DNA from 3 places in the Bradyrhizobium sp. KB893862 SZCCT0404 genome. Region 2 is predicted to be linked to each of the others. Evidence: predicted binding sites of a transcription regulator. Region 2 holds the regulator's gene; each other region holds the start of a gene.
What was found. Region 2 encodes PhoB, which activates phosphate uptake and scavenging genes when phosphate is short. Its sites were predicted from a motif close to TGTCATNNANCTGTCAT; they were not measured.
Positions count from the first base shown of each region.

Region 1: JQ617_RS18795 (RNA degradosome polyphosphate kinase) is a predicted target of PhoB. The motif match lies at 1,647-1,663, and genes of this name have one in related genera.
Region 3: JQ617_RS20965 (DUF2794 domain-containing protein) is a predicted target of PhoB. The motif match lies at 2,680-2,696, and genes of this name have one in related genera.

Region 1 is NZ_JAFCLT010000004.1:198,781-208,612, forward strand. It holds gene purM (phosphoribosylformylglycinamidine cyclo-ligase) at 1-122, opposite strand, end outside; gene JQ617_RS18785 (CDP-alcohol phosphatidyltransferase family protein) at 278-820, shown strand; gene JQ617_RS18790 (P-loop NTPase family protein) at 912-1,589, shown strand; gene JQ617_RS18795 (RNA degradosome polyphosphate kinase) at 1,737-3,929, shown strand; gene ppx (exopolyphosphatase) at 3,945-5,447, shown strand; gene JQ617_RS18805 (PepSY-associated TM helix domain-containing protein) at 5,437-6,594, opposite strand; gene JQ617_RS18810 (TonB-dependent receptor) at 6,618-8,879, opposite strand; gene JQ617_RS18815 (TerC family protein) at 9,240-9,832, opposite strand, start outside.
Region 2 is NZ_JAFCLT010000015.1:54,765-64,596, forward strand. It holds gene pstC (phosphate ABC transporter permease subunit PstC) at 1-21, shown strand, start outside; gene pstA (phosphate ABC transporter permease PstA) at 23-868, shown strand; gene pstB (phosphate ABC transporter ATP-binding protein PstB) at 865-1,683, shown strand; gene phoU (phosphate signaling complex protein PhoU) at 1,695-2,411, shown strand; gene phoB (phosphate regulon transcriptional regulator PhoB) at 2,434-3,141, shown strand; gene JQ617_RS36775 (GcrA family cell cycle regulator) at 3,249-3,761, opposite strand; gene JQ617_RS36780 (aspartate aminotransferase family protein) at 4,217-5,419, shown strand; gene argF (ornithine carbamoyltransferase) at 5,419-6,342, shown strand; gene JQ617_RS36790 (Hsp33 family molecular chaperone) at 6,579-7,586, shown strand; gene apaG (Co2+/Mg2+ efflux facilitator ApaG/CorD) at 7,775-8,167, opposite strand; gene JQ617_RS36800 (OpgC domain-containing protein) at 8,382-9,632, shown strand; gene JQ617_RS36805 (SGNH/GDSL hydrolase family protein) at 9,632-9,832, shown strand, end outside.
Region 3 is NZ_JAFCLT010000005.1:80,714-90,545, forward strand. It holds gene JQ617_RS20950 (ABC transporter permease) at 1-34, shown strand, start outside; gene JQ617_RS20955 (Bax inhibitor-1/YccA family protein) at 305-1,096, shown strand; gene JQ617_RS20960 (GNAT family N-acetyltransferase) at 1,384-1,914, shown strand; gene JQ617_RS20965 (DUF2794 domain-containing protein) at 2,243-2,614, opposite strand; gene JQ617_RS20970 (DUF1223 domain-containing protein) at 3,221-4,000, opposite strand; gene acnA (aconitate hydratase AcnA) at 4,221-6,941, opposite strand; gene ccmA (heme ABC exporter ATP-binding protein CcmA) at 7,183-7,785, shown strand; gene ccmB (heme exporter protein CcmB) at 8,111-8,779, shown strand; gene JQ617_RS20990 (heme ABC transporter permease) at 8,870-9,649, shown strand; gene ccmD (heme exporter protein CcmD) at 9,646-9,831, shown strand; gene JQ617_RS21000 (DsbE family thiol:disulfide interchange protein) at 9,828-9,832, shown strand, end outside.

The DNA.
Region 1 (9,832 bases), on a different contig from region 2:
GCATCGGCGCCCGGCCGTGCGGTGGCGCGCACCATCGGCTTGATCAGGTCGACCAGGCGGTTGCCCGCGTCGATATCGACGCCTGAATCGGCGTAGGTAAGGCCGTTTTTGCGGTCGGTCATGCCGGATTTCCAGTGGGTTTGCGGCTGGTTACGTCGAATTCCGGGGATGCGCAATGGCTCGCATGGCGCTCCCGGCCGTACTATGTAGATATCAACCGGTTCAGCCTCCCAGGGGGCCGGATTCGAGGTCAGACCGGGTGCCGGGAAGCGCTTTCGTGAGTATTCCGAACATCATCACGCTGGGCCGCATCATGCTGGTCCCGATCATCGTCTGGGCCATCGTGTCGAGCCAAATGGAGGTGGCATTTGCCGTCTTCCTGATCGCGGGCATCAGCGACGCCGTCGACGGCTTCCTGGCCAAGCGCTTCAACATGCGCAGCGAGCTCGGTGCCCTCCTGGATCCGCTCGCCGACAAGGCGCTTCTGGTCTCGATCTACCTGGCGCTCGGCATCTGGGGCGACATCCCGCGCTGGGTCGTGATCCTGGTGGTGTCGCGGGACATCATGATCGTCACGGCCGTGATCGTGTCCTGGCTGTTCGACAAGCCGGTCGAGATGAAGCCGTCGAAAGTATCCAAGCTAAACACAGCCGCCCAGGTCGCCTACGCCGCCCTGGTGCTGGCGTCTCTTGCCTTCGGCTTCAAGCCCGCGCCCTATGATATTATCCTGATGGGCTTCGTGACGGTCTTCACGCTCTCCTCCGTGTCGCTCTACCTCGTCGAGTGGCTGCGGCACATGAGCACCATCGAGGCCAAATGAGAGGCGACGCGGCCCCGCAAAAGGCCAACTCCCGCTCGATACGTCCGATCTCTTCAAACGAGCCGGCCCGCCGGCATGGAGCACAGCAAGCGTGGCAGGCCGCGTTCATCCCCGACAATTGGCGTTCGCGCTTCCGCATGCGGAGAGCCTCAGCCGGGACAATTTCCTCGAAGGTCCCGCCAACGCGGCCGGTCTCGGCCTGATCGAAGGCTGGCCGGAATGGCCGAACCGGATCATGTGGCTGGCCGGCCCCGAAGGCAGCGGCAAGAGCCATCTCGCCGCGATCTGGGCCGAGATATCGGGCGCCCGCTCGACCACGGCCAATGCGCTGACCGCGGCCGGCGTGCCCGGCGCGCTCGCAACCGGCGCCCTGGTGGTCGAGGACCTCAAGGCCGGGGATTTCGACGAGCGCGCCGTCTTCCACCTGATGAACCTCGCCCGCGAGGACGGCGCCTTCGTCCTGTTCACCGGGCGCGAGGTACCGGCCTCGCTCGAGATCGAGCTCCGTGACCTGCGCTCGCGCCTGCGCGCCGTACCCGTCGTCACGCTGCTGCCGCCCGACGACCAGCTGTTCCGCGGCCTGATCGTCAAATTCTGCGCCGACCGCCAGCTCGCCGTGGACGAGAGCGTGGTCGGCTACCTCGCCACCCGCCTCGAACGGTCCTCGGCCGCCGCCCGGCAAGCCGTGGAGCGGCTCGACAGCGAAGCCCTGCGGCTCGGCCGCCCCGTCACGAGGGCGCTGGCCGCCGAGTTGCTGCGGGACGCCTGACGCCGTCCGCACCGGTCCAGCAACGCCGCTTGACGCCGCACGGCGGCGGAACATCAATGTCATCGAAACGTCATCGCTCTAACACATGCTCCCGCCGATTTTGCGCGTAAGCCGCAAAAGGGGGTGAACTGGATGGATCGACTTCTCATGGACTCCGCGCAAGCTGTTGAAATCAAAGACAAAGCCCCGGAGACCGAGGCGCTGCCGGCGATCGCGTCGAGCCCGGAGCGATTCATCAACCGCGAGCTCTCCTGGCTGCATTTCAACCGCCGTGTCCTGGAGGAATCGGTCAATCCCAGCCATCCCGTGCTGGAGCGGGTCCGATTCCTGTCGATTTCGGCAAACAACCTCGACGAATTCTTCATGGTCCGCGTCGCAGGCATCAAGGCCCAGGTGCGTGAGGGCATTGCCGAGCGCGCCCCCGATGGCCTGACGCCGTCCGAGCAGCTGGCGCTGATCAACCGCACCGTCTCCCAGCTCGCCTCCGACCAGCAGGCGATCTGGCGCGACCTGCGCGGCACGCTGGCCGACGTCGGCATCGTCCTGGTGGACGGCAAGGACGTCACCAAGGCGGAACGGACCTGGATCGAGGAATACTTCCTCAACAACGTGTTCCCGCTGCTGACGCCGCTCGCGATCGACCCGGCCCACCCCTTCCCGTTCATCCCGAGCCTCGGCTTCACCATCGCGCTCCAGCTCACGCGCGCCGCCGACGGCAAGCAGATGAACGCGCTGATCCGCATGCCCGGCAAGATCGACCGCTTCATCCGGTTGCCGTCCGAGGGCAAGGCCGTCCGGCTCATCTCGCTGGAGCAGGCGACCGGCCTGTTCATCAACCGCCTGTTCCCCGGCTACAATCTCCACGGCCAGGGCGCCTTCCGCATCATCCGCGACTCCGAGCTCGAAATCGAGGAAGAGGCCGAAGACCTCGTCCGTCTGTTCGAGACCGCGCTGAAGCGCCGCCGCCGCGGGTCGGTGATCCGGCTCGAGATCGACGCCAAGATGCCGGAGGAGCTGCGCAACTTCGTGCAGCACGCGCTGTCGGCCGCCGACGACGAAGTGTTCCTCGTCGACGGCGTGCTCGCCATGAACGAGCTCTCGCAGCTCACGCGGCTGGATCGCCCCGATCTCGAATTCACCCCTTACGTGCCGCGCCATCCCGAACGCGTGCGCGAGCATGGCGGCGATATCTTCGCCGCGATCCGGCAGAAGGACCTCGTCGTCCACCACCCCTACGAATCCTTCGACGTCGTCGTGCAGTTCCTGCAGCAGGCCGCGCGCGACCCTGATGTCGTCGCGATCAAGCAGACGCTGTACCGCACCTCCAACAACTCGCCGATCGTGCGCGCGCTGGCGGAAGCCGCCGAAGCCGGCAAGTCCGTCACCGCGCTGATCGAGCTCAAGGCGCGCTTCGACGAGGAAGCCAACATCCGCTGGGCGCGCGATCTCGAGCGCGCCGGCGTGCAGGTCGTGTACGGCTTCCTCGAATTGAAGACGCACGCCAAGCTTTCGATGGTGGTGCGCCGCGAGGGCGGCAGCCTGACCACCTACGTCCACACCGGCACCGGCAACTACCATCCGGTGACGGCACGCATCTATACCGACCTCTCCTACTTCACCTCGGACCCGACCATCGGCCGCGACGCGGCGCGCGTGTTCAACTTCATCACCGGCTACGCGGCGCCGAGCGATCTGGAGAAGATGGCGGTGTCGCCGCTGACGCTGCGCAAGCGCATCATCGAGCACATCCAGGGCGAGACCGCGCATGCGCGGCACGGCCGTCCCGGCGCGGTCTGGATGAAGATGAACGCGCTGGTCGACCCCGACATCATCGACGCGCTGTACGAGGCCTCGCAGGCCGGCGTGCAGGTCGAGCTCGTGGTGCGCGGTATCTGCTGCCTCCGTCCCGGCATCCCCGGCCTCTCCGAGAACATCCGCGTCAAGTCGATCATCGGCCGCTTCCTGGAACACGGCCGAATCTACTGCTTCGGCATGGGCCAGGGCCTGCCGAGCGCGAAAGCGGCTGTGTATATCTCCTCGGCCGACATGATGCCGCGCAACCTCGACCGCCGCGTCGAGGTGCTCTGCCCGCTGCAAAATCCCACGGTGCATCAGCAGGTTCTCGAACAGATCATGGTCGCGAACCTCAAGGACAATGAGCAGAGCTGGCAATTGTTGCCGGACGGGTCCTCAACGCGTATGAAGACCGCGAAGGGCGAGGAGCCTTTCAATGTCCACAACTACTTCATGACAAATCCGAGTCTGTCTGGCCGTGGAAAGTCGCTCAAGGAATCCTCGCCGCGTCGTCTCACGCGCCGGAATGAACGTCACCAGTCCTGATCCGGGATCGGCGACGTGACGCGGCCGCGCAAGCGCGGCGCCAGCGTCGCGGTCATCGACATCGGTTCCAACTCGGTTCGTCTCGTCGTTTACGAAGGGCTGGCGCGGAGCCTCATTCCGATCTTCAACGAGAAGACGCTGTGCGGCCTCGGGCGCGAGGTGCAGAGCACGGGCCTGCTCGCGCCTGATGCCGTCGACAAGGCGCTGACCTCGCTCAAGCGTTTTCGCGCGCTGTGCCGCGTCATGCAGGTCGGTCGTGTGTTCGCGATCGCGACCGCGGCCTGCCGCGACGCCTCCAACGGCCCCGACTTCATCGCCAGGGCCGAGCGCATCTGCGCGGTCAAGATCGAGATCCTGTCGGGCCCGCGCGAGGCGCGGCTGTCGGCGCTCGGCGTGATCTCCGGCATCCATCATCCCGACGGCATCGTCGGCGACCTCGGCGGCGGATCGCTGGAGCTGATCGACGTGCGCCGGAACAGCGTCCGCAGCGGCGTGACGCTGCCGCTCGGCGGCCTCGCGCTGCAGGACCTTGCGCATAAGTCGCTCAAGCGCGCCGACCGCATCGTGCGCGAGGAGATCGACGAGGTCGAGCTGCTCGCCGCCGGCCGCGGTCGCACCTTCTACGCCGTCGGCGGCACCTGGCGCGCACTCGCGCGCATCCACATCATCCAGAGCGGCTACCCGCTCCAGGTCATGCACGGCTACTCGATTTCCGCAGCCGAGGCGCTCGACTTCTCACGTCGGTTGCGACGCCTCGCCGCCGCCGACATGCTTGCAGACATCGAGATCGTCGCCGATGCCCGCCGTCCGCTCCTGACCTATGCGGCCCTGGTGCTCGAGCACATCATCCGGGTCGCCAAGCCGAAGACCATCGTGTTCTCGACCTTCGGCGTGCGCGAGGGCCTGCTGCACGAGAAGCTGTCGGAGACCGAACGCAACAAGGACGGGCTGATCTGTGCGGCCGAAGAGCTGAATGAGCTGCTGTCACGTTCGGCCAAGCATGCCCGCGAGCTGATCGCCTGGACCGACCGCCTGGTGCGCGTGGTGAAGCTGCGCGAGACCGAGGAGGATCGCCGCCTGCGCCACGCCGCCTGCCTGCTCTCCGACATCGGCTGGCGCGTGCATCCCGATCATCGCGGCGAGCAGACGCTGAGCCTCGTCGTCAACGGCAATTTCGGTGCGATCACCCACACCGAGCGCGCCTTCGTCGGCCTGTCCGTGTTCTACCGCTATGCGGGCCTCAGCGAGGAAAACCAGCCGCCGGTCACCATGCAGGAGCTGCTGACGCCGGCGCAGCTCGAGCGCGCCCGCCTGCTTGGCGCTGCGTTCCGTGTCGCTCATCTGATCTCGGCCGCGCGGCCGGGCGTCTTGCCCGCCACGCATTTCCGCAGCCAGGGCCGCAAACTGATGCTGGTGTTCGAGCACCGGCTCGTCGATCTCGTCGCCGACCGCGTCGGCAGCCGCTTCAAGCAGCTCGCCCGCCTCGTCAGCCGCGCCGGCTCGATCGTCAGGCGGTAGGCGAACTCGCCCTGATCCTCCCCGGCCGCCTCTTGAGCCACATGATCGCGCCGCTGACGAAGAGGACGAGTGGCGCGAAGCCGGCTGCGAACACCAGCAATCGTCCGGGCAGTCCAAACGTCGCGCCGTTGTGGATCCAGAGCTGTTCGGCCAGATAGCGGTCGCCCAGCGACAGGGCATCCGGCGTTCGATCCTGCACCACCGCGCCGCTCCATGGATCGAGCCAGATCGCCCCGCGCGCCCGCACGGCGGGATCGGCGCCGTCGGGACGGAACTGCACGCGCCACGTGTTACGCGTTGCGGTCGGCGGGTTCAGCATGGCGACCGCCCTGCCCGGCTTGGCCTCCTGCGCGCGTTGCATGATCGCATCCGGTGAGAGCAGCGGCGCTCCGGCCGAGGGCGGCGCTGCGATCCGCGGCGCAGGATCGGGCGTCAGCTGCGACACCAGGCCGACGATCGGGCGCACCACATCGGGAAAGACGATGCCGACGCCGGTGACCGACAGACCGAGGAGCACCAGCAGCGCCCAAAAGCCCGCCGCACCGTGAAGGTCCAGCGCAAATCGAAGCAACGAGACGTTCTTGCGCACCGAGACCGATCGCCAGAACCGGCCCGGCTTCCGCCACCACAAGAAGAGGCCCGATACGGTCAAGCCGAGCAGCGTGAATCCGGCCACGCCGACCAACTCCCTGCCCCACCACTCGTAGAGCAGCAGCGTGTAGTGGAGACGATAGACCTTGAGGGCGAACGCGTTGACGTAGTCACGCCGTCCGAGCACGTTTCCGTTCGAAGGATCGACCATTGTCGTCCAGCGGTTCGGGTAGCGGCCTGCTGCGGTTTCATGCGTATGGATCACAATCCAGACCGGCCAGGTCCGGTCCGGCGCGAGGATCGTGGCGATCGGCGCCGGATCCGCTGCAGCCGCGGCGCGTATCACCTCGCTCAAGGCAACCCGTTGCTCGGGCGCCGCGGGCGTGTAAAGCGCCGGGTTCAGGGCCGCGTCGATTTCGCGATAGAAGACGATGAAGCTTCCCGTGAGGCCGATCAGCACCATGACGATGCCTCCGGCCAGTCCCAGCCATCGATGAGTCCACAGCAGCCCGCGCCGCGCACGTCCGGCGAGGTTCGGGGGCCGCACCATCGTCATTGCATGCGTCAAGCCGGCCTGGCTCAGAAATCAGTCGACATCGACAACAGTGCGGTTCGCGGCATGCCTTGCGCCAGTGCGGAGAAGCTCGCGACGCCGGCCCAATAGTTGGTGTCGAACACGTTCTGAACCAGAGCCCTGACCGTGACGGGCCGGTTGTTGATACGCGTGGTGTAGCGGGCGCCAAGGTCGAGCCGGGTCCAGGACGGAACGACCTGCGTGTTTGCTCCATCCAGATATTGGTGCCCGGTGTAGATGGTGTTTGCGGTCAAGGTCAGTCCGGGTGCGAACGGCGTATCCCACTCGGCGGACAGGTTCGCCTGCACCTGGGGAACACCGATCGGCGTCTTGCCGAGATTGGCCAGCGTGCTCGTCTTCGTCAGCTCCGCGTCGATCAGCGTCACGCCGCCGAGGACGCGAATGCCCGGCTGCACTTCTCCGAACACGGTGAACTCCACGCCGCGATTGCGCTGCTCGGCATCGGCCCGGAAGATCTTGTCGGCACCCAGCTGTCCCGACGGCTTGGTGATCTCGAACAGGCTGACCGTGGTGGCGAGCATGCCGAGATCGACCTTGACGCCTGCTTCCTTCTGCTTGCTGAAATACGGCGCCAGGACTTCTCCCTGGTTGGTCGCCGTCGTCGGTGCGACGTCGCCCTTGCTGAGCCCTTCGATGTAGTTGGCGTAGAGCGAGACGTTGCTCCAGGGCTTGACGACCAAGCCGACCATCGGCGTGTACGCCGTCTGGTCATAGGCGGAGGTCACGGCTCCCGTGGCGGTGTTGTAGTTGTTCGACCTGACGCCCTGTTGCCTGACGCCCACGGTCAGCTGAAGGCGCTCCTGGAAGACCGACAACGTGTCTGCCAGCGCAAGACCCGTCAGCTCAGTGTCCGACAGCTTCGGAACGGTCGCCGGAGCCGGAACGAGCTGCTCGGGACGGGCGATCGGCGAATAGATGTTGGACAGCACCGGCGTCCCGGTCACCGAGCCCCGTCCAATCTGATCGGTGTAATAGCTGCCCTGGAAGGTCACGACGTGACTGATCGCGGCGGTGTCGAACCGGGCACGTACGCCGGCGTCGGCCACGTCCCTGTCGATGTCGAACTTGAAATGCCCCGGTGTCGTGGTGGTGTTGCCCGCCGCGTTCAGGATCGTCGGCGTACCGAACAGACGATCCACCCTGGTCCTGCCGCCACCGCCGTCGGCGAAAACCGTCACGGCGTCGGTCACGTCGTATTCGACGCGCGCCAGCAGCGAGTTGTCGTGCACCTTGGCCCATTCCCAGGCCTGCGTGACATTGCGCCGCCCAACCGGCGCGGTCGGGACGGCGACGCCCGTTGCGACCAGGAACGGCCGCGTCGGGGCGTCGAACTTTTCGTCCTGATCGATGAAATCGACCGACGCCCTGAACCTCTCGCCGCGATAGTCGAACGCCGCGGCGCCGACATGCGCCTCACGGCTCTGGTTGTCCAGCGGCGTATCGCCGTTGTGGTAGCTGCCATTGACGCGAATGCCGAATTCGCGGTTCTCGCCGAACCGCCGGCTCACGTCGAGGTGCGTACCGAGCTGCGAGTTCGTCGCGTAGTCGGTCGTGACCCGCGTGAGATCGACATCTCCGGCACGCTTCGGAACGATGTTGATGGTGCCGCCGACGCTGCTGTTCGGCGCCATGCCGTAGAGCAGCGCGGTCGGTCCCTTGATGATCTCGATGCGCTCGACGTAGTCGGTGAACACGCGGTAGTTCGGCGCGACGCCATAGACGCCGTTGAAGGCGATTTCTCCGACGTTGCCCTCGCCGATCGGAAAGCCGCGGATGAAGAAGGAGTCGAGAATGCCGCCGGTCTGCCCGGTGAAACGGACCGAAGGATCGTTGCTGACGACGTCAGCGACCGTAACGGCCTGCTGATCCTCGATCTTCTTGGCCGTGTAACTCGTGATGTTGAACGGCGTGTCCATGAAATCCTTGTTGCCGAGCAAGCCGACCTGGCCCCCGCGGGCGACCTGCCCGCCCGCGTAGGACGGCGGCAGTGAGCCCGGTTTCGGCGCGGCGGGATTTCCTTCGGCCTGAACCGTAGGCCGCTCGGCTGCACGCGATCTGCCGCGGGCCGCGGTTCGGCCCGGATTGGATCGTGGACGCGCGCGCGGCTTCGGCGCGTCCGCAGTCACGGTCACCGCCGGCAACGTGGTCGCGCGCTCCGCCTCCGTCGCTGCGCCTTGCGCGCTGGCGTACCGCGGCAGCCCGGCGCCGAACAGGGTGATCGAGGCCACGGTGACAGCGAAGGCCATCGGGCTGCAATATGTCGGACGTGCTTTGACGGTGGCGGCAAGAACAGCAACAGGACGGCAAATGACTCGCGGCGGCATCGCAACAGCTTCCGATTTCATGAACATGAACGACGGAGCGACGTGCCGCGGGCCGCGTTATCGAGTCAACGAAAGCGGCCTTCGATCTCAGCAGTTTATAATGAGATAAACTCTAGATCGCCCGGAGGTTGCGAACGCGGTGAGTCACGCTGCGACATGTCGAAGCGCGACAGGCGTAATCGCTTGACGGGAGAGTTCCGTGAGAGTCCGCGCGCAGCGGCAACGCTTGCCGGCGCGCCTGCGCCGGCAAGACTGATTACGTTGACCGACTACGCGGAGGAATTATTCAGCCGAGGCCTTGGCGTGCTGCTCGGAGGATTCGAGCGCGGCCGCGCTCAGGCTGCGCCGGCGCCAGATGGTGCCGACGACCAGCACCACGACGACACCGAGCGCCGCGCAGAGATATTCGCCGCCCGATCCGCCATGGCCGAACTGCAGCGGGATGTGCAGGCCTGACAGCATCTTGTCCAGGGAGACGCCGAGCGGGCCGTCGAACAGCGTGTGCAGCTTGGGGGCGACACCGGGATCGGTCGCGATCACTTCGCCCGCGATCCAGCCGAGCAGCGCCGCACCGGCCCACACCAGCACCGGCAGCTTGGCGAGCAGCGCCATGATCAGTGCCGCACCGGCAACGATCAAGGGAACGCTGATGGCGAGGCCGAGGATCAGCAGCGGCACGCTGCCATTGGCGGCGGCAGCCACCGCAATGACGTTGTCGAGGCTCATGACGATGTCGGCGACGACGACGATCTGCACCGCCTGCCACAGATGCGAGGCCGACTCGACGTCGTCCTCGTTCTCGTTTTCCGGCACCAGCAACTTGGCCGCGATCACGATCAGCGCGAGACCGCCGACGAGCTTCAGATACGGCAGCT
Region 2 (9,832 bases):
GAAAAGAAGGCGGGCAAGTAACATGAACCCGATTTACGCACGCCGTCGCCGCATGGACATCGTCATCCGTGTGCTCTGCCTCGGTGCCGCCGCCTTCGGCGTCACGTGGCTCGCATTGATCCTGATGACGCTGCTCTACAACGGCATTGCCGGTCTGAACCTGCAGATCTTCGTCGCCGACACGCCGCCTCCGGGCTCGACCGAAGGCGGCCTGCGCAACGCCATCGTCGGTTCGATCATCATGACCGTGCTCGGCGTCGGCATCGGCGCGCCGCTCGGCCTGTTCGCCGGCACCTATCTCGCCGAGTACGGCCGCAACGACAAGCTGACCTCGGTGATCCGCTTCATCAACGACATCCTGCTCTCGGCGCCCTCGATCATCATCGGCCTGTTCATCTACGGTGCGGTGGTGGTGCCGATGCGCGGCTTCTCGGCGATCGCCGGCAGCCTCGCGCTTGCCGTCATCGTCATCCCGGTGGTGCTGCGCACGACTGAGGACATGCTGCTGCTGGTGCCGAACGCGCTGCGCGAGGCGGCTTCCGCACTCGGCCTGCCGCGCTCGCTGGTGATCAAGCGCATCGCCTATCGTGCGGCGCGCTCCGGCCTCATCACCGGCGTGATGCTGGCCACCGCCCGCGTCGCCGGCGAGACCGCGCCGCTGCTGTTCACTGCGCTGTCGAACCAGTTCTTCAGCCTGGGCCTGAACAAGACGATGGCCAACCTGCCGGTCACCATCAACAATTTCGTCCAGAGTCCCTACGCCTATTGGAAGCAGCTGGCCTGGAGCGGCGCGCTGCTGATCACGTTGACCGTGCTTGCCCTGAACATTGGCGCGCGCCTCCTGAGCGCCGAGAGGACTGCAAAATGAGTGAAATGTCTGTTTCCGTCAGTACGCCCGTTCATCCCGGCTCGCAGCCGCTGCCGGAAGCGCCCGCCAAGGTGACGGTGCGCAACCTCAACTTCTATTACGGCGAGCACCACGCGCTGAAGAACATCAACCTGACGCTCGGCACCAACCGCGTCACGGCGTTCATCGGCCCGTCGGGCTGCGGCAAGTCCACCCTGCTGCGCATCTTCAACCGGATGTACGACCTCTATCCGGGCCAGCGCGTCACCGGTCAGCTGATGCTCGACCAGACCAACATCCTCGACCCCAAGCTTGATCTGAACCTGCTGCGCGCCCGCGTCGGCATGGTGTTCCAGAAGCCGACGCCGTTCCCGATGACGATCTACGAGAACATCGCCTTCGGCATCCGCCTCTATGAGAAGATCTCGAAGTCGGAGATGGACGACCGCGTCGAGAAGGCGCTGCGCGGCGGCGCGCTGTGGAACGAGGTCAAGGACAAGCTCAACGCCTCCGGCCTGTCGCTGTCCGGCGGCCAGCAGCAGCGCCTCTGCATCGCCCGCACCGTCGCGGTGCGGCCCGAGGTGATCCTGTTCGACGAGCCCTGCTCGGCGCTCGACCCGATCTCGACCGCCAAGGTCGAGGAGCTGATCCAGGAACTGTCCGAGAATTACACGATCGCGATCGTCACCCACAACATGCAGCAGGCGGCGCGCGTCTCCGACAAGACCGCCTTCATGTATCTCGGCGAGCTGATCGAGTTCGACGACACCAGCAAGATCTTCACGTCGCCGACCGATCGGCGCACGCAGGATTACATCACCGGCCGGTTCGGCTGAGGAGACGGGACATGGGTTCTGAACATACCGCAAAAGCCTTCGACACCGACCTCCAGGAGCTCACCCGCCTGGTCGCCGAGATGGGCGGCATCGCCGAGCGCATGATCGTCGATTCCGTCGACGCGCTGATCCGCCGCGACGTCGCGCTCGGCCAGCGCGTCGTCACCATCGACGCCGAGCTCGACGCGCTCCAGAAGAAGATCGAGGAGCGTGCCGTTCTCACCATCGCGCGCCGCCAGCCGATGGCGGTGGACCTGCGCGAGATCGTCGGCGCGATGCGCGTCGCGACCGATCTCGAGCGCATCGGCGACCTCGCCAAGAACATGGGCAAGCGCGTCGCGGCGCTGGAGACGGACTTCCATCCGCTCAAGCTGTTCCGCGGCCTGGAACACATGACCGACCTCGTGCAGCAGCAGGTCAAGTCGGTGCTGGACGCCTATGCCGCGCACGACCTGCCGGCAGCGATGGCGGTGTGGAAGGGCGACGAGGAAGTCGACGCCATCTGTACCTCGCTGTTCCGCGAGCTCCTCACCTACATGATGGAGGATCCGCGCAACATCTCGTTCTGCATCCACCTGATGTTCTGCGCCAAGAACATCGAGCGGATCGGCGACCACGCCACCAACATCGCCGAGACCGTGTTCTACATGATCGAGGGCCAGGCGATCACCGACAAGCGGCCGAAGGGCGACATGACGACCTTCGCCACGACGGTTCCGAATACCTGAAGACTTAAGGAGCGACGACACCATGGGCGCACGCATTATGGTGGTTGAAGACGAGGAAGCTCTCACCGAGCTTCTGCGCTACAACCTCGAAGGCGACGGCTATGACGTCGAGACGGTGATGCGCGGCGACGACGCCGACACCCGTCTCAAGGAACATATTCCCGATCTGATCGTGCTCGACTGGATGCTGCCGGGCCTGTCAGGCATCGAGCTGTGCCGGCGGCTGCGGACCCGCCCCGAGACCAAGCAGCTCCCGATCATCATGCTCACCGCGCGCGGCGAGGAGAGCGAGCGGGTGCGCGGGCTGGCCACCGGCGCCGACGACTACATCGTCAAGCCGTTCTCGGTGCCGGAGCTGCTGGCGCGCGTGAAGGGCCTCTTGCGGCGCGCCAGCCCCGAGCGGCTCGCCACCGTGCTCGCCTATGGCGACATCGAGCTCGATCGCGACAAGCGCCGCGTCGCGCGCTCGGGCCGGCCGATCGATCTCGGCCCGACCGAATATCGCCTGCTGGAGTTCTTCCTGGAGCATCCCGGCCGCGTGTTCTCGCGCGAGCAGCTGCTCGACAGCGTCTGGGGCCGCGACATCTACATCGACGAGCGCACCGTCGACGTCCATATCGGGCGCCTGCGCAAGCTGCTCAATCTCGGCCGCGAGCAGGACCCGATCCGCACGGTCCGCGGTGCGGGCTACGCGCTCGACGACCGCTTTGCGAAAGCCGAGCAGACCTGAGAGCGGCTTCAGGCAGGCCAAATAAAAAGCGCGCCACATGGCGCGCTTTTTTATGCCTCGATCATCGTCCCGGCCTCACGTCGGGACGGTGTCGCTTAAAACCGTGCTCAGCGCGTGCCGGGCTTGGCCGGCGCGCGCCGGCGATCCGCGGCGGGCTGATAGGCCACGCGCGAGTGCTGGGCGCAGTAGGGCAGGCCCGAGAGCGCCTTGCCGCCGCAGAAGAAGAAATCCGGGCTCGAGGGATCGCCGACCGGCCAGTGGCAGGTCGCCTCGTTCAGCTCCAGCAGCGACAGCCGCTGGCTCATCGGCACCACGTTGTCGTAGGTCACGGGCTCCGCCTCGACCTCGACCTCGAAGGCCTGCGCCAGCGCGGTGTTGCCGCGGGCGATGGGGCGGCTGACCCGCATCATATGCTGCGCGGGACGCGCCTTGCGCGGCCGCGGAGCTGCCGAGGAGGGGCTCTTGGCGCGGCCGGACAGGCCGAGCCTGTGCACTTTGCCGATCACGGCATTACGGGTCACGTTGCCGAGCTCGGCTGCGATCTGGCTGGCCGACAAACCGGCCTCCCAGAGCTTTTTCAACTGCTCGACGCGATCGTCGGACCAGGTCAAAACCGTCATTGCACCCTTTCCCTCGCCGCGCGGCTGCCGTCCTGGCGCCCTGCGGCGAATGCCTAAGCCTCGAAAAACCCGTGCCGCCAGAATCCCTTAAGGCTCGCCGGGCGTAACCAGAACGCCCGAACGTTTACGCCGGTACATGAGGACTTAGAGGATCAGAACTGCTGCACGAGATGTCGTATCTGACAAGCCAAACGCTACAATATGGCGTGACTCACGCGCAAGAGTCCGCCGACTCGCTTCCACATGTTCCGTGGCTAAAACCGCGCTAATTAGGCACCGCAAGACTACGGATTCTGCGTTTCGCGAGGCTTTCGGGCGGCATTGACACCCGTTCTACCCGGCATAAGATAGTGTCACGTGCCGCCCTTAAAAGGCGGCACGTTTCGTTTTCCGGGCCGGTCAATGGTGCGCTGCGTGAGCGCGCCCGGGCCGTCCTCAACAATCAAGTGATCGTCATGACTAACAGCGCAGCGCCGCATTTGCTCCCCGTTTTCGCCAGAGCCGACCTCGGTTTCGAGCGTGGTGAAGGCTGCTGGCTGATCGCGACCAATGGCGATCGCTATCTCGATTTCACCTCCGGCGTCGCGGTGAACGCGCTCGGTCACGCCCATCCCGCGCTGGTCAAGGCGCTGCAGGAGCAGGCGACCAAGCTCTGGCACATGTCGAACCTGTTCCAGAGCCCGGACGGCGAGAAGCTTGCCGCGCGCCTGTGCAGCGAGAGCTTCGCGGACTTCGTGTTCTTCTGCAATTCCGGCGCCGAGGCGCTGGAGGGCGTGATCAAGCTGGTCCGCCATCATCACTTCTCCAAGGGCCATCCGGAGCGCTACCGCATCATCACCTTCGAAGGCGCCTTCCACGGCCGCACGCTGGCAACGCTCGCCGCGACGGGATCGCCAAAATATCTCGAAGGTTTCGGTCCGCCGATGGACGGTTTCGACCAGCTCCCGCACGGCGACATCGAGGCCGTGAAGAAGGCGATCGGCCCGCAGACCGCCGGCATCCTGATCGAGCCGATCCAGGGCGAGGGCGGCGTGCGCTCGGCGACGCCGGCGTTCCTCAAGGCGCTGCGTCAGCTCTGCGACGAGAAGGGCCTGCTGCTCGCCTTCGACGAGGTGCAGACCGGCATGGGGCGCACCGGCGATCTGTTCGCGCATCGCCGCTACGGCGTCACGCCTGACGTGATGTCGCTCGCCAAGGCGCTCGGCGGCGGCTTCCCGATCGGCGCGGTGCTGGCCACCGCGGAGGCGGCCTCCGGCATGGGCCCCGGCTCGCACGGCTCGACCTTCGGCGGCAATCCGCTGGCGATCTCGGCCGCGAACGCCGTGCTCGACGTCATGCTCAAGCCCGGCTTCTTCGACCACGTGCAGAAGATGTCGCTGCTGCTCAAGCAGAAGCTCGCCTCCGTGATCGACCGTCATCCCGACGTCGTCAGCGAGGTGCGCGGCGAGGGCCTGCTGATCGGCATCAAGGCTGTCGTGCCCTCGGGCGATCTCGTCGCCGCGCTGCGCAACGAAAAGCTGCTCACGGTCGGTGCCGGCGACAATGTCGTGCGCTTCCTGCCGCCTCTGATCGTCACCGAAGCCGAGATCGAGGACAGCGTCGGACGGCTGGAGCGCGCCTGCACTGCGCTCACGGGCAACAAGCGGGCGACAAGCTGATGAGCAAGTCCCCGAAGCACTTTCTCGATATCAACGAGCTCCCGTTGTCGGAGCTCAAGAGCATGCTCGACGCCTCCTCGGCCATGAAGGCGAAGCAGAAGGCGCATCAGCCGGTCAGGCCGCTCGAAGGCAAGACGCTGGCGATGATCTTCGAGCGTCCCTCGACGCGCACCCGCGTCTCGTTCGACGTCGCCATGCGCCAGCTCGGCGGCGAGCCCATCATGCTCACCGGCGCCGAGATGCAGCTCGGCCGCGGCGAGACCATTGCCGACACCGCGCGCGTGCTGTCGCGCTATGTCGACGCCATCATGATCCGCATCCTCAACCACGATGCGCTGCTGGAGCTCGCGGCGAATGCGACCGTGCCCGTCATCAACGGCCTGACGCGGCGCTCGCATCCCTGCCAGGTGATGGCGGACCTGTTGACCTATCAGGAGCATCGCGGCCCGATCGAGGGCAAGACGGTGGCCTGGACCGGCGACGACAACAACGTGCTGGCGTCCTGGGCGCATGCCGCCGAGCGCTTCAAATTCCAGCTCAACGTCGCAACACCGCCGGAGCTCGCGCCGAAGAAGCCGATGCGCGACTGGATCAAGGCGACCGGCGCACCGATCGTGCTCGGCAGCGATCCCGAGGCCGCCGTGAAGGGCGCCGACTGCGTCGTCACCGACACCTGGGTGTCGATGGGCGACAAGGAGGGCGAGCATCGCCACAACGTGCTCAAGCCCTACCAGGTCAATTCGAAGCTGATGTCGCTGGCAAAACCCGACGCGCTGTTCATGCACTGCCTGCCCGCGCATCGCGGCGAGGAGGTCACCGACGAGGTGATCGACGGCCCGCAATCGGTCGTGTTCGACGAGGCCGAAAACCGCCTGCACGCGCAGAAGGGCATTCTGGCCTGGTGCTTCGACGCGGTGAAGTAGCGGCGGCGAAGGTAATCGTCGTCCCGGCGAAGGCCGGGGACCCATACCGCGTGATCTCTCTTGTGGAGGCGGGCGGAGGCGATGAGTCATCGCCAAATCAATATTTGTGGCTATGGGTCCCGGCCTTCGCCGGGACGACGACTGTGTTGCGGTATCGCTTTGCAATCGACCCACACCCGGAACACACACCACCCGCACCCCTTCCATTTCCGTCCTCCGACCCCAGATAAAGCGCCATGGTTTCCCAATCCCCTGACATGAAAACCGGGCCTGAAGGCCCGGTTCGCGCACCATCCGCGGTTCCGATCGATGACGCCGTGCTGCCCTACGAGGTCGACGCGCTCGACGTGCGCGGGCGGCTGGTCCGGCTCGGTCCGGCGCTCGACGAGATCCTGACCAAGCACGATTATCCCGCGCCGGTCGGCAAGCTGCTCGGCGAGGCCATCGTGCTGGCGACGCTGCTCGGCTCGGCGCTGAAATTCGAGGGCCGCTTCATCCTGCAGGCCCAGACCGACGGTCCGGTGTCGTTCCTGGTGGTGGACTACCAGGCGCCCGATCGCCTGCGCGCCTATGCGCGCTTCGACGCCGCGCGTCTCGGTGACGTCAAGGATTCCGGCACGCTGCTGGGCCGCGGTCATCTCGCCATGACCATCGACCAGGGCCCCGACATGAGCCGCTACCAGGGCCTGGTCGCGCTCGACGGTGGCAGCCTGGAAGACGCTGCCCACGAATATTTCCTGCGCTCCGAGCAGATCCCGACCAAGGTGCGCCTTGCCGTTGGCGAAGAATGGCGCTCGAGCGACGGCGGCAAGCATCGCTGGCGCGCCGGCGGCATGCTGATGCAATTCCTGCCGAAGGCGCCCGAGCGCGCGCGGCAGGCGGATTTGCATCCCGGCGATGCGCCCGAAGGCGCCGAGGTGCACAGCGTCGCGGAAGACGACGCCTGGGTCGAGGCGCGCTCGCTGATCGACACCGTCGAGGACGTCGAGCTGATCGATCCGGAGCTCTCCGGCGAGCGGCTGCTGTATCGCCTCTTCCACGAGCGCGGCGTGCGCGTGTTCAATCCGCTGTCGCTGAAAGCGCAGTGCTCCTGCTCGCGCGACGCGGTCGCCTCGATGCTGAAGAGCTTCTCGTCCGACGACCGCGCCGCGATGGTCAAGGACGACAAGGTCGTCGTGACCTGCGAGTTCTGCTCGTCGGTCTACCAGTTCACGCCGGATGAGGCGGGCGTCGAGGACGCGTAGGGCGCGCATTCTCCTTCATTGCTTCGTAGCGCTCCGGCTCGCGTGCCCCGGACGCAGCGCAGCGCTTCTTCAGCGGTGCGCTGCAGAGCCGGGGCCCATCTCGCCGCAGCTTTCCGTGTTGCCTTCTGGGTCCCGGCTCTGCGCAGCAACGCTTCGCGTTGCGGGGCGTCCGGGACACTCGGGTGCCCCTAGTTCAGCACCCGCTTGTTGTCCGGGCTGTCCAGCGAGAACGTCGGCACGTCGATCTCGAAGCGTTCGCCGGTTTCGCTGACCATCTGGTAGCGGCCGGTCATGAAACCGGAGGCGGTCGTCAGCGGCACGCCGGAGGTGTATTCGAACCGTTCGCCGGGGGCCAGGGTCGGCTGCTCGCCGACCACGCCCTCGCCCTTCACCTCCTGCTGCCGGCCGGTGGCGTCGGTGATGATCCAGTGCCGCGTCTTGAGCTGCACGGTTTCCTCGCCGGAATTGGTGATGACGATGGTGTAGGACCAGAAATAGCGGGAGCGGTCGGCCGACGACTGCTCCGGAACAAAGTTCGGCTCGACGGTTACTTCGATCTGGCGGGTCACGGCGCGATACATGGCCGACATCATACCGAAATCCGGTCCGGAACCAAACGCCGGAGCCGGTCCTGGCGACATCGTCCCGCCAGAATTGGCGAGGAAGTACACCCCAAGGGAAGGGCGTCCCCAAAGGGAAAAGCACCCCGATGTGATCCGGCCGCTTTGCGAGACGACGGCCGGACCGGTACACTCCATGTAACGTCGCGATTTGGGTGAGGGTTTTTAGGCCCCGATGACCATTGCCGACCAAGTGACGGGATCGACCATCGCGGGAACCGCCAATCCCGCGGAGACCAAGCCGCGTGCGGCCGCGCCGGCCATCTCGCTGCCCGCCATCGGCGAGCGCGAGCTCCGCCTCGACCTGTTCCGCGGGCTGGCGCTGTGGCTGATCTTCATCGACCATCTGCCGCCGAGCCTGCTGACCTGGTTCACGATCCGCAATTACGGCTTCAGCGACGCCACCGAGATCTTCATCTTCATCTCCGGCTACACCGCCGCCTTCGTCTATGGCCGCGCCATGCTGGAGAGCGGCTTCGTCATCGCCACCGCGCGCATCCTGCGGCGGGTCTGGCAGATCTACGTCGCGCACGTCTTCCTGTTCACGATCTTCCTCGCCGAGATCTCCTATGTGGCGACCAGCTTCGAGAACCCGCTCTACACCGAAGAGATGGGGATCATGGATTTCCTCAAGCAGCCCGACGTCACCATCGTGCAGGCGCTGCTGCTGCGCTTCCGTCCCGTCAACATGGACGTGCTGCCGCTCTACATCGTCCTGATGCTCGCGCTGCCCTTGATCCTGTGGTCGATGAAGTGGAAGCCCGACGTCACGCTGGCGCTCTCGACCGTGCTCTATGCGGTGACCTGGGAGTGGGACCTCTATTTGTCGGCCTATCCGAACGGGTTCTGGGCGTTCAATCCCTTTGCCTGGCAATTGCTGTTTGTGTTCGGCGCATGGTGTGCGCTCGGAGGTGCGCGGCGCATGTCGCGTATTTTAGCGTCGCCGGTAACGATGTGGATCGCGATCGCCTATATCGTGGCGGCGTTCTACGTGACGTTGACCTGGTATGCGCCGCGGGTGCCCCACCTGATGCCGAAGTTGCTCGAACAGTGGATGTATCCGATCGACAAGACCAACCTCGACGTTCTGCGCTTCACGCATTTCCTGGCGCTGGCCGCGCTTACCGTGCGCTTCCTGCCGCGCGACTGGCCGGGCCTGAAGTCGCCGTGGCTGCGGCCGCTGATCCTGTGCGGCTCCCATTCCCTGGAGATCTTCTGCCTCGGCGTCTTCCTCGCCTTCGCCGGCCACTTCATCCTGGCCGAAGTCTCAGGCGGCGCAGCCATGCATGCGCTGATTAGTCTCTCCGGAATCCTGATCATGTGGGGCGTGGCCTGGGTGATTTCGTGGTACAAGCGCGTGGCTGACAAGAGCGGTGCAAAAACCAAAAACGCCGTCGGCAACGCCGATCTGGCGGGAGGGGGCTGATGAAGGCGAAGGTTCTCCTGAGCCTTGTCCTGCTATGCGGTGTCCTCGCCGCGCCCCAGGCGCGCGCGGGCGATGCTGCGCCTGCTGCTCCGGCCGTGCCTCCCGCCTGCGAACTGCCGTCCTATCTGCTCACCAGCGAAAGCCAGCTTCCCAGGGTTGCCGAGGCCGTCAGGTCAGGCAAGCCACTCGAGGTTCTGGTC
Region 3 (9,832 bases), on a different contig from region 2:
CAAAAAGCCCGCTACCGTGTTGCGCAATTTGTGACAAAAGGTAGCGGCGGGCGGCGCAGGAGCGAAATCGCACGATTCCTGCGATTAACCACGACCGCTCGTCTGGATTGTGGGCGAGGGCGACATTCAGCCGCGCGTGGACGGTTGCAGCGAATGTGTTAGTTTCCCACATATCGAATGGGTTCGGAGCCCCGATTGTTAGCCAAAATTTAGTCGGCAGGCATCGGTATCCGAGATAGAATTTGACGTACCGGCGGCATGGCGACCCTCATGCCGGACCGGACCAACCAACGGGATTTCGACCATGTCGGACCTAGACCGTAACTACGCTTCTCCTTTCGGCAGGGCCGCCGGGCGTGTCGACGCCGCGACGGTCGATGCCGGCCTGCGCGCCTATATGCTGCGCATCTACAATTACATGAGCATCGGCCTGGCCATCACCGGCCTTGCCGCGCTCGGTGTCTACATGGCTGCCGTGACTGACGTCCCGACCGCGGACGCCGTTCGCGTCGGCAAGATCTTCCTGACGCCGTTCGGCTACGCGATGTTCGTCAGCCCCCTGAAGTGGCTGTTCATGCTCGCGCCGCTCGCGATGGTGTTCGTGATCTCGGCGGGTATCAACCGTCTCGCCCCCTCGACCGCCCAGATCCTGTTCTGGGTGTTCGCGGCGCTGATGGGTATCTCGCTGTCGTCGATCTTCCTGGTGTTCACCCACACCTCGATCGTGCGGGTGTTCTTCATCACCGCGGCGACGTTCGGTGCGCTGAGCCTCTACGGCTACACCACCAAACGTGACCTGACCGGCATGGGCTCGTTCCTGTTCATGGGCCTGATCGGCATCATCATCGCGAGCCTGGTCAACCTGTTCCTGGCGAGCTCGATGCTGCAGTTCATCGTGTCGGTGGTCGGCGTGCTGGTGTTCGCGGGCCTCACCGCCTGGGATACGCAGCGCCTGAAGAACGATTACATCTACGGCTACGCTTCGGCCGGCGGTGAAATCGCAGAGCGTGCGGCCATCACCGGCGCGCTGTCGCTGTACCTGAACTTCATCAACCTGTTCACGCTGCTCCTGCAGCTCCTCGGCCAGCGCGATTAAGCGATCGACGAGAGAACGGACACGAACCCCGGCCGAGAGGCCGGGGTTTTTGTTTGGGCCGGTGGGGACGTGCTCCCGTAGCCCGGATGGAGCGAAGCGCAATCCGGGACGATCGGGCCCGCGGATGCACCTGCCCCCGGATTTCGCTGCGCTTCATCCGGGCTACGCGGGCAATTCAATAGTCCCTCCACGGACGCATTTCTGGATTGCTTCGCTGCGCTCGCAATGACGATGGGGAAGCAGCGTTGCCCCTTCCAGCGGCCGGGCGAACGCCCTAATCTTCCCCCATGACCGCACCTGACATCAGGCCCACGACCGAGGCCGACCTTCCCGCCATCACCGCCATCTACCAGCAGGCCGTCCGCGAGGGCACCGCGACGTTCGAGCTGGATCCGCCCGACCTTGCCGAGATGACGCGCCGCTACCGCGCGCTGGTGGACGGCGGCTATCCCTATTTCGTCGCGATCCTCGACGGGCGCGTGGCCGGCTATGCCTATGCCGGCGCCTACCGGCCGCGGCCGGCCTACCGCTTCACGGTCGAGAACTCGATCTATCTCGATCCGTCCTTCCACCGCCGCGGCATCGGCTCCCTGCTGCTGGACCGGCTGGTCACCGAATGCGAGGCGCGCGGCTTCCGCCAGATGATCGCCGTGATCGGCGATTCCGCCAATGCCGGCTCGATCGGCGTCCACACCAGGGGCGGCTTCAAGATGATCGGCACGCATCCCAATGTCGGGCTGAAATTCGGCCGCTGGCTGGACACGGTGATGATGCAGCGCGACCTCGGCGAGGGCGCGAAGACGGTGCCGGGGAAGTAGGGCCCGCGAGGGGATCCTGTAGGATGGGTAGAGCGCAGCGATACCCGGGAACACGGCAAGCAAAGTCCCGGATGTCGCTTCGCCGGGCTACAAAGATCGCCACATCACAGGTCCCGTAGGGTGGGCAAAGCGGAAGCGTGCCCACCAAATCCCGGCGATCGAAAAAGAACGTGGGCACGGCGCTGCGCGCCTTTGCCCACCCTACGGCACCGGTCGTGCCGCTGGCTCCCGTAGCCCGGATGGAGCGCGGCGAAATCCGGGACAGGTTCCTCTGTGGATACAGCGGCCCCGGATTGCGCTGCGCTCCATCCGGGCTACGGGACTGCCGCTACACCACCGCCAGCTTGCGGTCGATCGCCAGCAGCACGCGCTCGAGCTCGTGGCCGCGGCGCAGGATCAGGCCGGTCGCCGAGATCACGCTGTACATGCCCTGCTTGCGCGCGAGGCGCGGGTCCTTCTCGATGCGATAGATCGGAACTTCCGAGGCGCGGCGATAGACCGAAAACACTGCCCGGTCCCTCAGGAAGTCGATGGCATAGTCGCGCCACTCGCCGTCGGCCACCATGCGGCCGTAGAGATTGAGAATGCGGTGCAGCTCGAGCCGGTTGAACGTCACCCGGTTCGCCTGCGCGCTCGCAGCGGCGGGATGCGCCGCCGCGCGCTGCCCGCTCGGATCAGCATCCTCCGGCGTCAGACTCATGGGAAGCGCTCCTCATTGCACAGCACGACCCGCGTCCGCGAAGACCGTCCCCGGAACGGCGGATCATGACAGTTGCATGATTGCGCCAACCGTTCCCCGCCGCAAGGCCCTCGATGGAACTCGCCCGCTCAACCCATGGAATCGGGTGCGAATCACCCTACACGCAGGGGTGGAACTTCCTCGCGACGAAGCGTCACGGGATCGTGCTCAAGAATCTTAGTCTCGCCGCTTTTCCGCCAAGCGCCTGCCGCCCTGCATTGCGAAAAGACGTGTGTGCGTTGACCCGGTCCTTTCGGTTCCGGATTCCTCAGCCCCCAGCCCCCCGGGGTCGAACAGGATCGGGTCTGTACGCGCGACAAGGAGGGCCAACGCGAGTTGGTCCTTTTTTGTTTGTGTCGGACTGTTTCCGGCGCGACGCCCCTCTCTCCGAACATCCGCGCGAAGATTCTCACCCCTCATCCCGAGGAGCCGCGAAGCGGCGTCTCGAAGGATCGAGGCCGAGCTGCGTCAGCGCACACGGCCTGCATGGTTCGAGACGGCGCTGACGCGCCTCCTCACCATGAGGAGTGAAAGTGACTACGACGCTTGAGAGAGACGGAAATCGAATCAGTGCAGCGAGGTGTACGCCGCACCTAACATCGGGCCCGGCTTGTCGCGGCTGCCGTCCTGGATGTAGACCACCGCGCCGTCGACGCCGTCGCGCGTGAGGTTCTCCAGCGGCACCGTCCAGCTTTCGGGACGCCCGGTCCAGTCGCCGACCTTGAGCAGGTTGCGCACCACGTTGTGATAGGTGACCTGCTGCCCGCGATTTTCGCCGCGGCTGATCGCGATCGGCACCGACTTGGCGATGGAGCAGATCCAGACCTCGCCATGCGAGACCCCCACCGGCTCCTTGCTCGCGGCCACCGACACGTTGATCTGCTTGCCCGAGAGCGACATCGACACCGGCACGCTCATCACGCCGGTGCCCTTGTCGGTCTTGCCGATCGCGCTTTCGATGCCGGCGCGATCGCTGCCGATGACATGCGTCGAGCCGTTCACCACGACCTGCGGCGTGTAGACCTCGCGGTCACCGCGCATGCGCGAATAGGCCCGCTGCCGTGCGGAGAAACGCGAATCCGCCAGCGTGTCCTTCCAGCCGAGATAGTCCCAATAATCGATCGGCATGCTCAGCGCGATGATCGAGGGATCGCTGGAGAGATCGCCGATGATCTTGTCGGCGGGCGGGCAGGACGAGCAGCCCTGCGAGGTAAACAATTCGACAACGGCGCGGGGATCGGCGTGGGCGGGACGGATGACGGCGACGATTGCGCAGATGCCGAGTGCTCCCGACCAGAGAGCGCCGGACCAACGTGAAATCAGATGAGAAGCCGTCATTGTCGTCATGTCGAACGCCGCACACCAAAGTCCGTGGAAGGGGGAATCTTATCGCCTGATGGTCACCGTAGTCTTACGGGGCGCGGCACGCTCAACCGTCCAATGCGATTTTCCGCCGGACGGGCCCATCTGAATCATGCCGCAAACGCGCGAAGGCGGCCTTGTGATAGGCCGCCTTCGTTTAACCTTCTACTCACGTCGCAGTGAGCCACCGTTCACAAATTCGCGCTTAGGCCGCGAGCTTGCGCAGCACGTAGTGCAGAATGCCGCCGTTCCGGTAGTAGTCGAGCTCGTCCAGCGTATCGATGCGGCAGAGCAGCGAAACGCGCTGCAACGAACCGTCGCCGGAGACGATTTCCGCGGTCAGCTTCTGGCGCGGCTTGAGGTCGCCGACCAGGCCACGCAGCGTGACCTTCTCGTCGCCCTTGAGGCCGAGCGACGACCACGAGGTGCCCTCTTCGAAGGTCAGCGGCAGCACGCCCATGCCGACCAGGTTCGAGCGATGGATGCGCTCGAAGCTCTGGCAGATCACGGCGCGAACGCCGAGCAGACGCGTGCCCTTCGCAGCCCAGTCGCGCGAGGAACCGTTGCCGTATTCGGCGCCGGCGAACACGACCAGCGGCACCTGCTCCTGCTGGTACTTCATCGCGGCGTCGTAGATCGACATCTGCTCGCCGTCGGGCCAGTGCTTGGTGAGGCCGCCTTCCGGAATGTTGCCGTCAGCGCCCTTGAGCATGAAGTTCTTGATGCGGATGTTGGCGAAGGTGCCGCGCATCATGACTTCGTGGTTGCCGCGGCGCGTGCCGTACTGGTTGAAGTCGGCGGGGCGCACCTGGTGCTCGCTGAGATACTTTCCGGCGGGCGAGGTGAGCTTGATCGAACCGGCCGGCGAGATGTGGTCGGTGGTGATCTTGTCGCCGAACATGGCGAGGATGCGCGCCTCGACGATGTCGGTGACCGGCTCCGGCTCCTTCTTCATGCCGTCGAAGTAAGGCGGGTTCTGCACGTAGGTCGACGACATGTTCCAGCGATAGGTCTCGCTCTCGACGGTCTTGATCTTGCGCCAGTTGGTGTCGCCCTTGAACACGTCGGCGTACTTCTTCTTGAAGATCGACGCGGTCACGAACTTCTTCATGAAGGCGTTGATCTCCTTCGTCGTCGGCCAGATGTCCTTGAGGTACACCGGCTTGCCGTCCTTGCCTTCGCCGAGCGGCTCGACGGCGAGGTTCTTGGTCACGCTGCCCGCGAGCGCGTGGGCGACGACCAGCGGCGGCGAGGCCAGATAGTTCGCCTGCACGTCCGGCGAGACGCGGCCTTCGAAGTTGCGGTTACCGGAGAGCACGGCGGCGGCGACGATGCCGTTGTCGTTGATCGACTTCGAGATCTCCTCCGGCAGCGGACCGGAATTGCCGATGCAGGTGGTGCAGCCGAAGCCGACCAGGTTGAAGCCGACCTTGTCGAGATCGGCCTGCAGGCCGGAGTCCGCGAGATAGCCCGCGACGACCTGGCTGCCCGGAGCCAGCGAGGTCTTCACCCACGGCTTGGCCTTGAGGCCCTTGGCGGCAGCGTTGCGCGCGAGCAGGCCGGCGCCGATCAGCACGCTCGGGTTCGAGGTGTTGGTGCAGGAGGTGATGGCGGCGATGACGACGTCGCCATGGCCGATCTCGTACTTCTTGCCTTCGACGGCGAAGCGCTTGTTGGGCTCCTCGGCCTTCTTGTACTCGGTGCCGAGTGCGAGCGAGAAACCTTCGGCGACCGACGGCAGCGCGATGCGGCCTTCCGGACGCTTCGGGCCGGCCATCGACGGCACGACGTCGGCGAGGTCGAGCGTCAGCGTTTCCGTGAACACCGGATCGGCCGACTTGGCGGTGCGGAACAGCCCTTGCGCCTTCGCATAGGCCTGCACCAGCGCGACGCGCGCCGGAGCGCGGCCCGAGGTCTTGAGGTAGTCGATCGCGGCCGCGTCAACGGGGAAGAAGCCGCAGGTCGCGCCGTATTCCGGCGCCATGTTGGCGATGGTGGCCTTGTCGGCGACGGAGAGATTGTCGAGGCCCGGACCGAAGAACTCGACGAACTTGCCGACGACGCCGAGCTTGCGCAGCATCTGCGTGACCGTGAGCACGAGGTCGGTGGCGGTGACGCCTTCCTTCATCGCGCCCTTCAGCTTGAAGCCGACGACATTGGGCAGCAGCATCGACAGCGGCTGGCCGAGCATGCAGGCTTCCGCCTCGATGCCGCCGACGCCCCAGCCGAGCACGGCGAGACCGTTGACCATGGTGGTGTGGGAGTCGGTGCCGACGAGCGAGTCGGGATAGGCGACCTCGAAGGTGCCGGTCTTCTTGCCGACCGTCATCTTCTCCTTCTTGGTCCAGACCGTCTGGGAGAGGTATTCGAGATTGACCTGGTGGCAGATGCCGGTGCCGGGCGGCACGACGGAGAAGTTTGAGAACGCCTTCTGGCCCCACTTCAGGAACTCGTAGCGCTCCTGGTTCTGCTTGTACTCTTCAGTGACGTTCTTGGCGAAAGCCTTGTTGTCGCCGAAGAAGTTCACGATCACGGAGTGGTCGATGACGAGATCGACGGGGACCAGCGGGTTGATCTTCTCGGCGTCGCCGCCGAGCTTCTGCATGGCATTGCGCATGGCGGCCAGATCGACCACCGCGGGAACGCCCGTAAAATCCTGCATCAGCACGCGGGCCGGGCGGAAGGCGATCTCATGCTCCAGCGACTTCTTGCGCAGCCACTTCGACACCGCGACGATGTCTTCCTTCTTGACCGAGCGGCCGTCCTCGTTGCGGAGGAGGTTCTCGAGCAGGACCTTCATCGAATAGGGGAGTTTCGAAATTCCCTTCAGACCATTCTTCTCGGCCGTGGGCAGGCTGTAATAGACATAGGTCTTGGCGCCGACCTTGAGGGTCTTTTTGCATTTGAAGCTGTCGAGCGAGGTCATGTAGGAAATCCCAATTGTTAGTTATACCCGGCAGGGTATTTTAACACCGTCAGCATAGCAGGCTGGGTCGCTTGCAGGGGCAGGTTGAGTTGCTGCATCAAGTAGTTCCGGGCTTATAGAAGCTTTCTAACCGCGCCGCCACAGCCACAATCGTGCCGCAGCAATTGCCGAGCCAAAAATTCCCATGCGCTACCCCAAGATTTCCTGAGGCCTGGCTTTGAGCGGATTGAACCGAGCCAAGATGCAGCTGTCCGGACGCGGGGTCACCTGCGTGCGCGGCGGGCGCGAAGTGTTTTCCGGGCTCGATTTCGCGGCGGCCTCCGGCGAGGCCGTATCGGTCGTGGGGCGCAACGGCGCGGGCAAGACCTCGCTGCTGCGGCTGATCGCGGGCCTGCTCATTCCGGCCGGCGGCACGATCGTACTGGACGGCGGCGACGCCGAGATGACGCTGCCCGAGCAGTGCCACTATCTCGGCCATCGCGACGCCCTGAAGCCGGCGCTGAGCGTGGCGGAAAATCTGGCATTCTGGGCCGATTTTCTGGGCGGCGAGCGTTTCGAGGCCGCCGAGAGCCTTGCCACCGTCGGCCTCGACCATGCCACCCATCTGCCCGCCGGCTTCCTGTCGGCCGGCCAGCGCCGCCGCCTCTCGCTGGCCAGGCTGCTGACCGTGCGCCGGCCGGTCTGGCTGCTGGACGAGCCCACCAACGCACTGGATGTGGCGGGACAGGACATGTTCGGCAGCCTGATGCGGGAGCATCTTTCCCGGGGCGGCATGATCATCGCGGCCACCCATGCCCCGCTGGGGATTGATTCGCGGGAGCTGCGGATCGGGGGGGCGGCGTGAGGCATTCCGACCCTCAGCTTTTCTCGCGCGTGCAGCGTTCGGCGGCGCAACCCGAGCTCTATAGGGGTCACGTGATACCGAGCTCCGCTCTCTCCGTTCCCTCCCCCCTTGCGGGGGAGGGCCAGGGAGGGGGGTGCCACACGGCAGGACGTTTCGGTTCTAGCGTTGGGAAGGCAGGCGCACTGCTGCTGATGACTCGCACCAAACGCGCATCTCGCCCGGGGCTACCCCTCTCCCCCGCCCTCCCCCGCAAGGGGGGAGGGAGCGCAGTTTGCTTGGAGCGCGAGCCGGGCTTCCATAGCTGCGCCTACGGAAGGGCCACCCCATGACCGCCCTTGCCGCCCTCATCCGCCGGGACATCCGGATCGCGCTCCGCGTCGGCGGCGGGGCGCTGATCGGCGTGCTGTTCTTCCTGACCGTGGTGGTCCTGATGCCGTTCGCGGTCGGACCGGATCTGGCGCTGCTGTCGCGGCTGGGGCCGGCGATCCTGTGGCTCGGGGCGCTGCTGGCGAGCCTGCTGACGCTCGACCGGCTGTTCATGGCCGACCATGAGGACGGCTCGCTCGACCTGATCACGATGAGCCGGACGCCCCTGGAACTCGCCTGCGCAGCCAAGGCGCTGGCGCACTGGCTGGCGGCCGGCCTGCCGCTGATTGTCGCAACCCCCGTGCTGGGCCTCTTGCTGAACCTCGACATGGTCGCGACCGGCGCGGTGGCGCTGACGCTGCTGGCCGGCACGCCCGCGCTGACGTTCACGGGCATGATCGGCGCGGCGCTGGCGGTGACGCTGCATCGGGGCGGACTTTTGATGGCCGTGCTGGTGCTGCCGCTGTCGATTCCGGTGCTGATCTTCGGCGTCGCGGCCTCGCAGGCCGTGATCGTCGGTCCCATGACGTTCGGCGCGCCATTCTCGATCCTGTGCGCGCTGTCGCTGGTCAGCCTCGTGGTCGGCCCGTTCGCGGCGGCGGCGAGCCTGCGGCATGGCCTCGACTGAGATGAGCGCGGCCGCCTTGACCCCGATCAACTTTCGTGGCGCGCTTTTATGCTGATTGCGTGAGCATCAACCGGTGATTATCAAGATACCATGACGCTGATCGACCTCGCCAATCCCACACGGTTCCTCGCGCTGACGGCGCGCCTTCTGCCGTGGCTTGCGGGTGCGACCGTGGTCCTGCTCGCCATCGGCCTCTATCAGGCGGCGCTGGCGCCCGACGACTACCAGCAGGGCGCGACCGTCAAGATCATGTTCATCCACGTGCCCAATGCCTGGCTGTCGATGTTCGTGTGGGGCGTGATGAGCATCGCCTCGCTCGGCACGCTGGTGTGGCGGCATCCGCTCGCCGATGTCGCCGCGAAGGCGGCCGCCCCGATCGGCGCCAGCTTCACCTTCCTCGCGCTGCTGACGGGCTCGCTGTGGGGCCGGCCGATGTGGGGCACCTATTGGGAATGGGACGCGCGCCTGACCTCGGTGCTGATCCTGTTCCTGATGTATCTCGGTCTGATGGCGCTGTGGCGCGCGGTCGACGATCCCTCGCGCGCGGCCCGCGCCGCCGCGGTGCTGACGCTGGTCGGCGCGATCAATCTGCCGATCATCAAGTTCTCCGTCGACTGGTGGAACACGCTGCACCAGCCGGCCTCGGTGATGCGCATGGGCGGCTCGACGCTCGACAAATCCTTTCTGGTTCCGCTGCTGCTGATGGCGATCGCGTTCACGCTGCTGTTCGTGACGCTGCACCTCGCCGCGATGCGCAACGAGATTCTGCGCCGGCGCGTCCGCTCGCTGCAGATGATGCAGGCGAGCCGCGTCGCGTTTTCGAGCGGCGCTCGCGAAGACGGCGCGTCGAAAGAAGTCGGGGCCACGTGATGATGTCGCTCGGTCCCTACGCGTCCTTCATCGTGACGTCCTACGCCGCTGTGGCGCTGGTGGTCGCGATCCTGATCGGCTGGATCGCGCTCGACTATCGCAGCCAGACGGAGCGTCTGCGCGAGCTCGACCGTAGCGGCGTCACCCGCCGCTCGGGACGCAGCGCGGTGGACGCGTCATGAG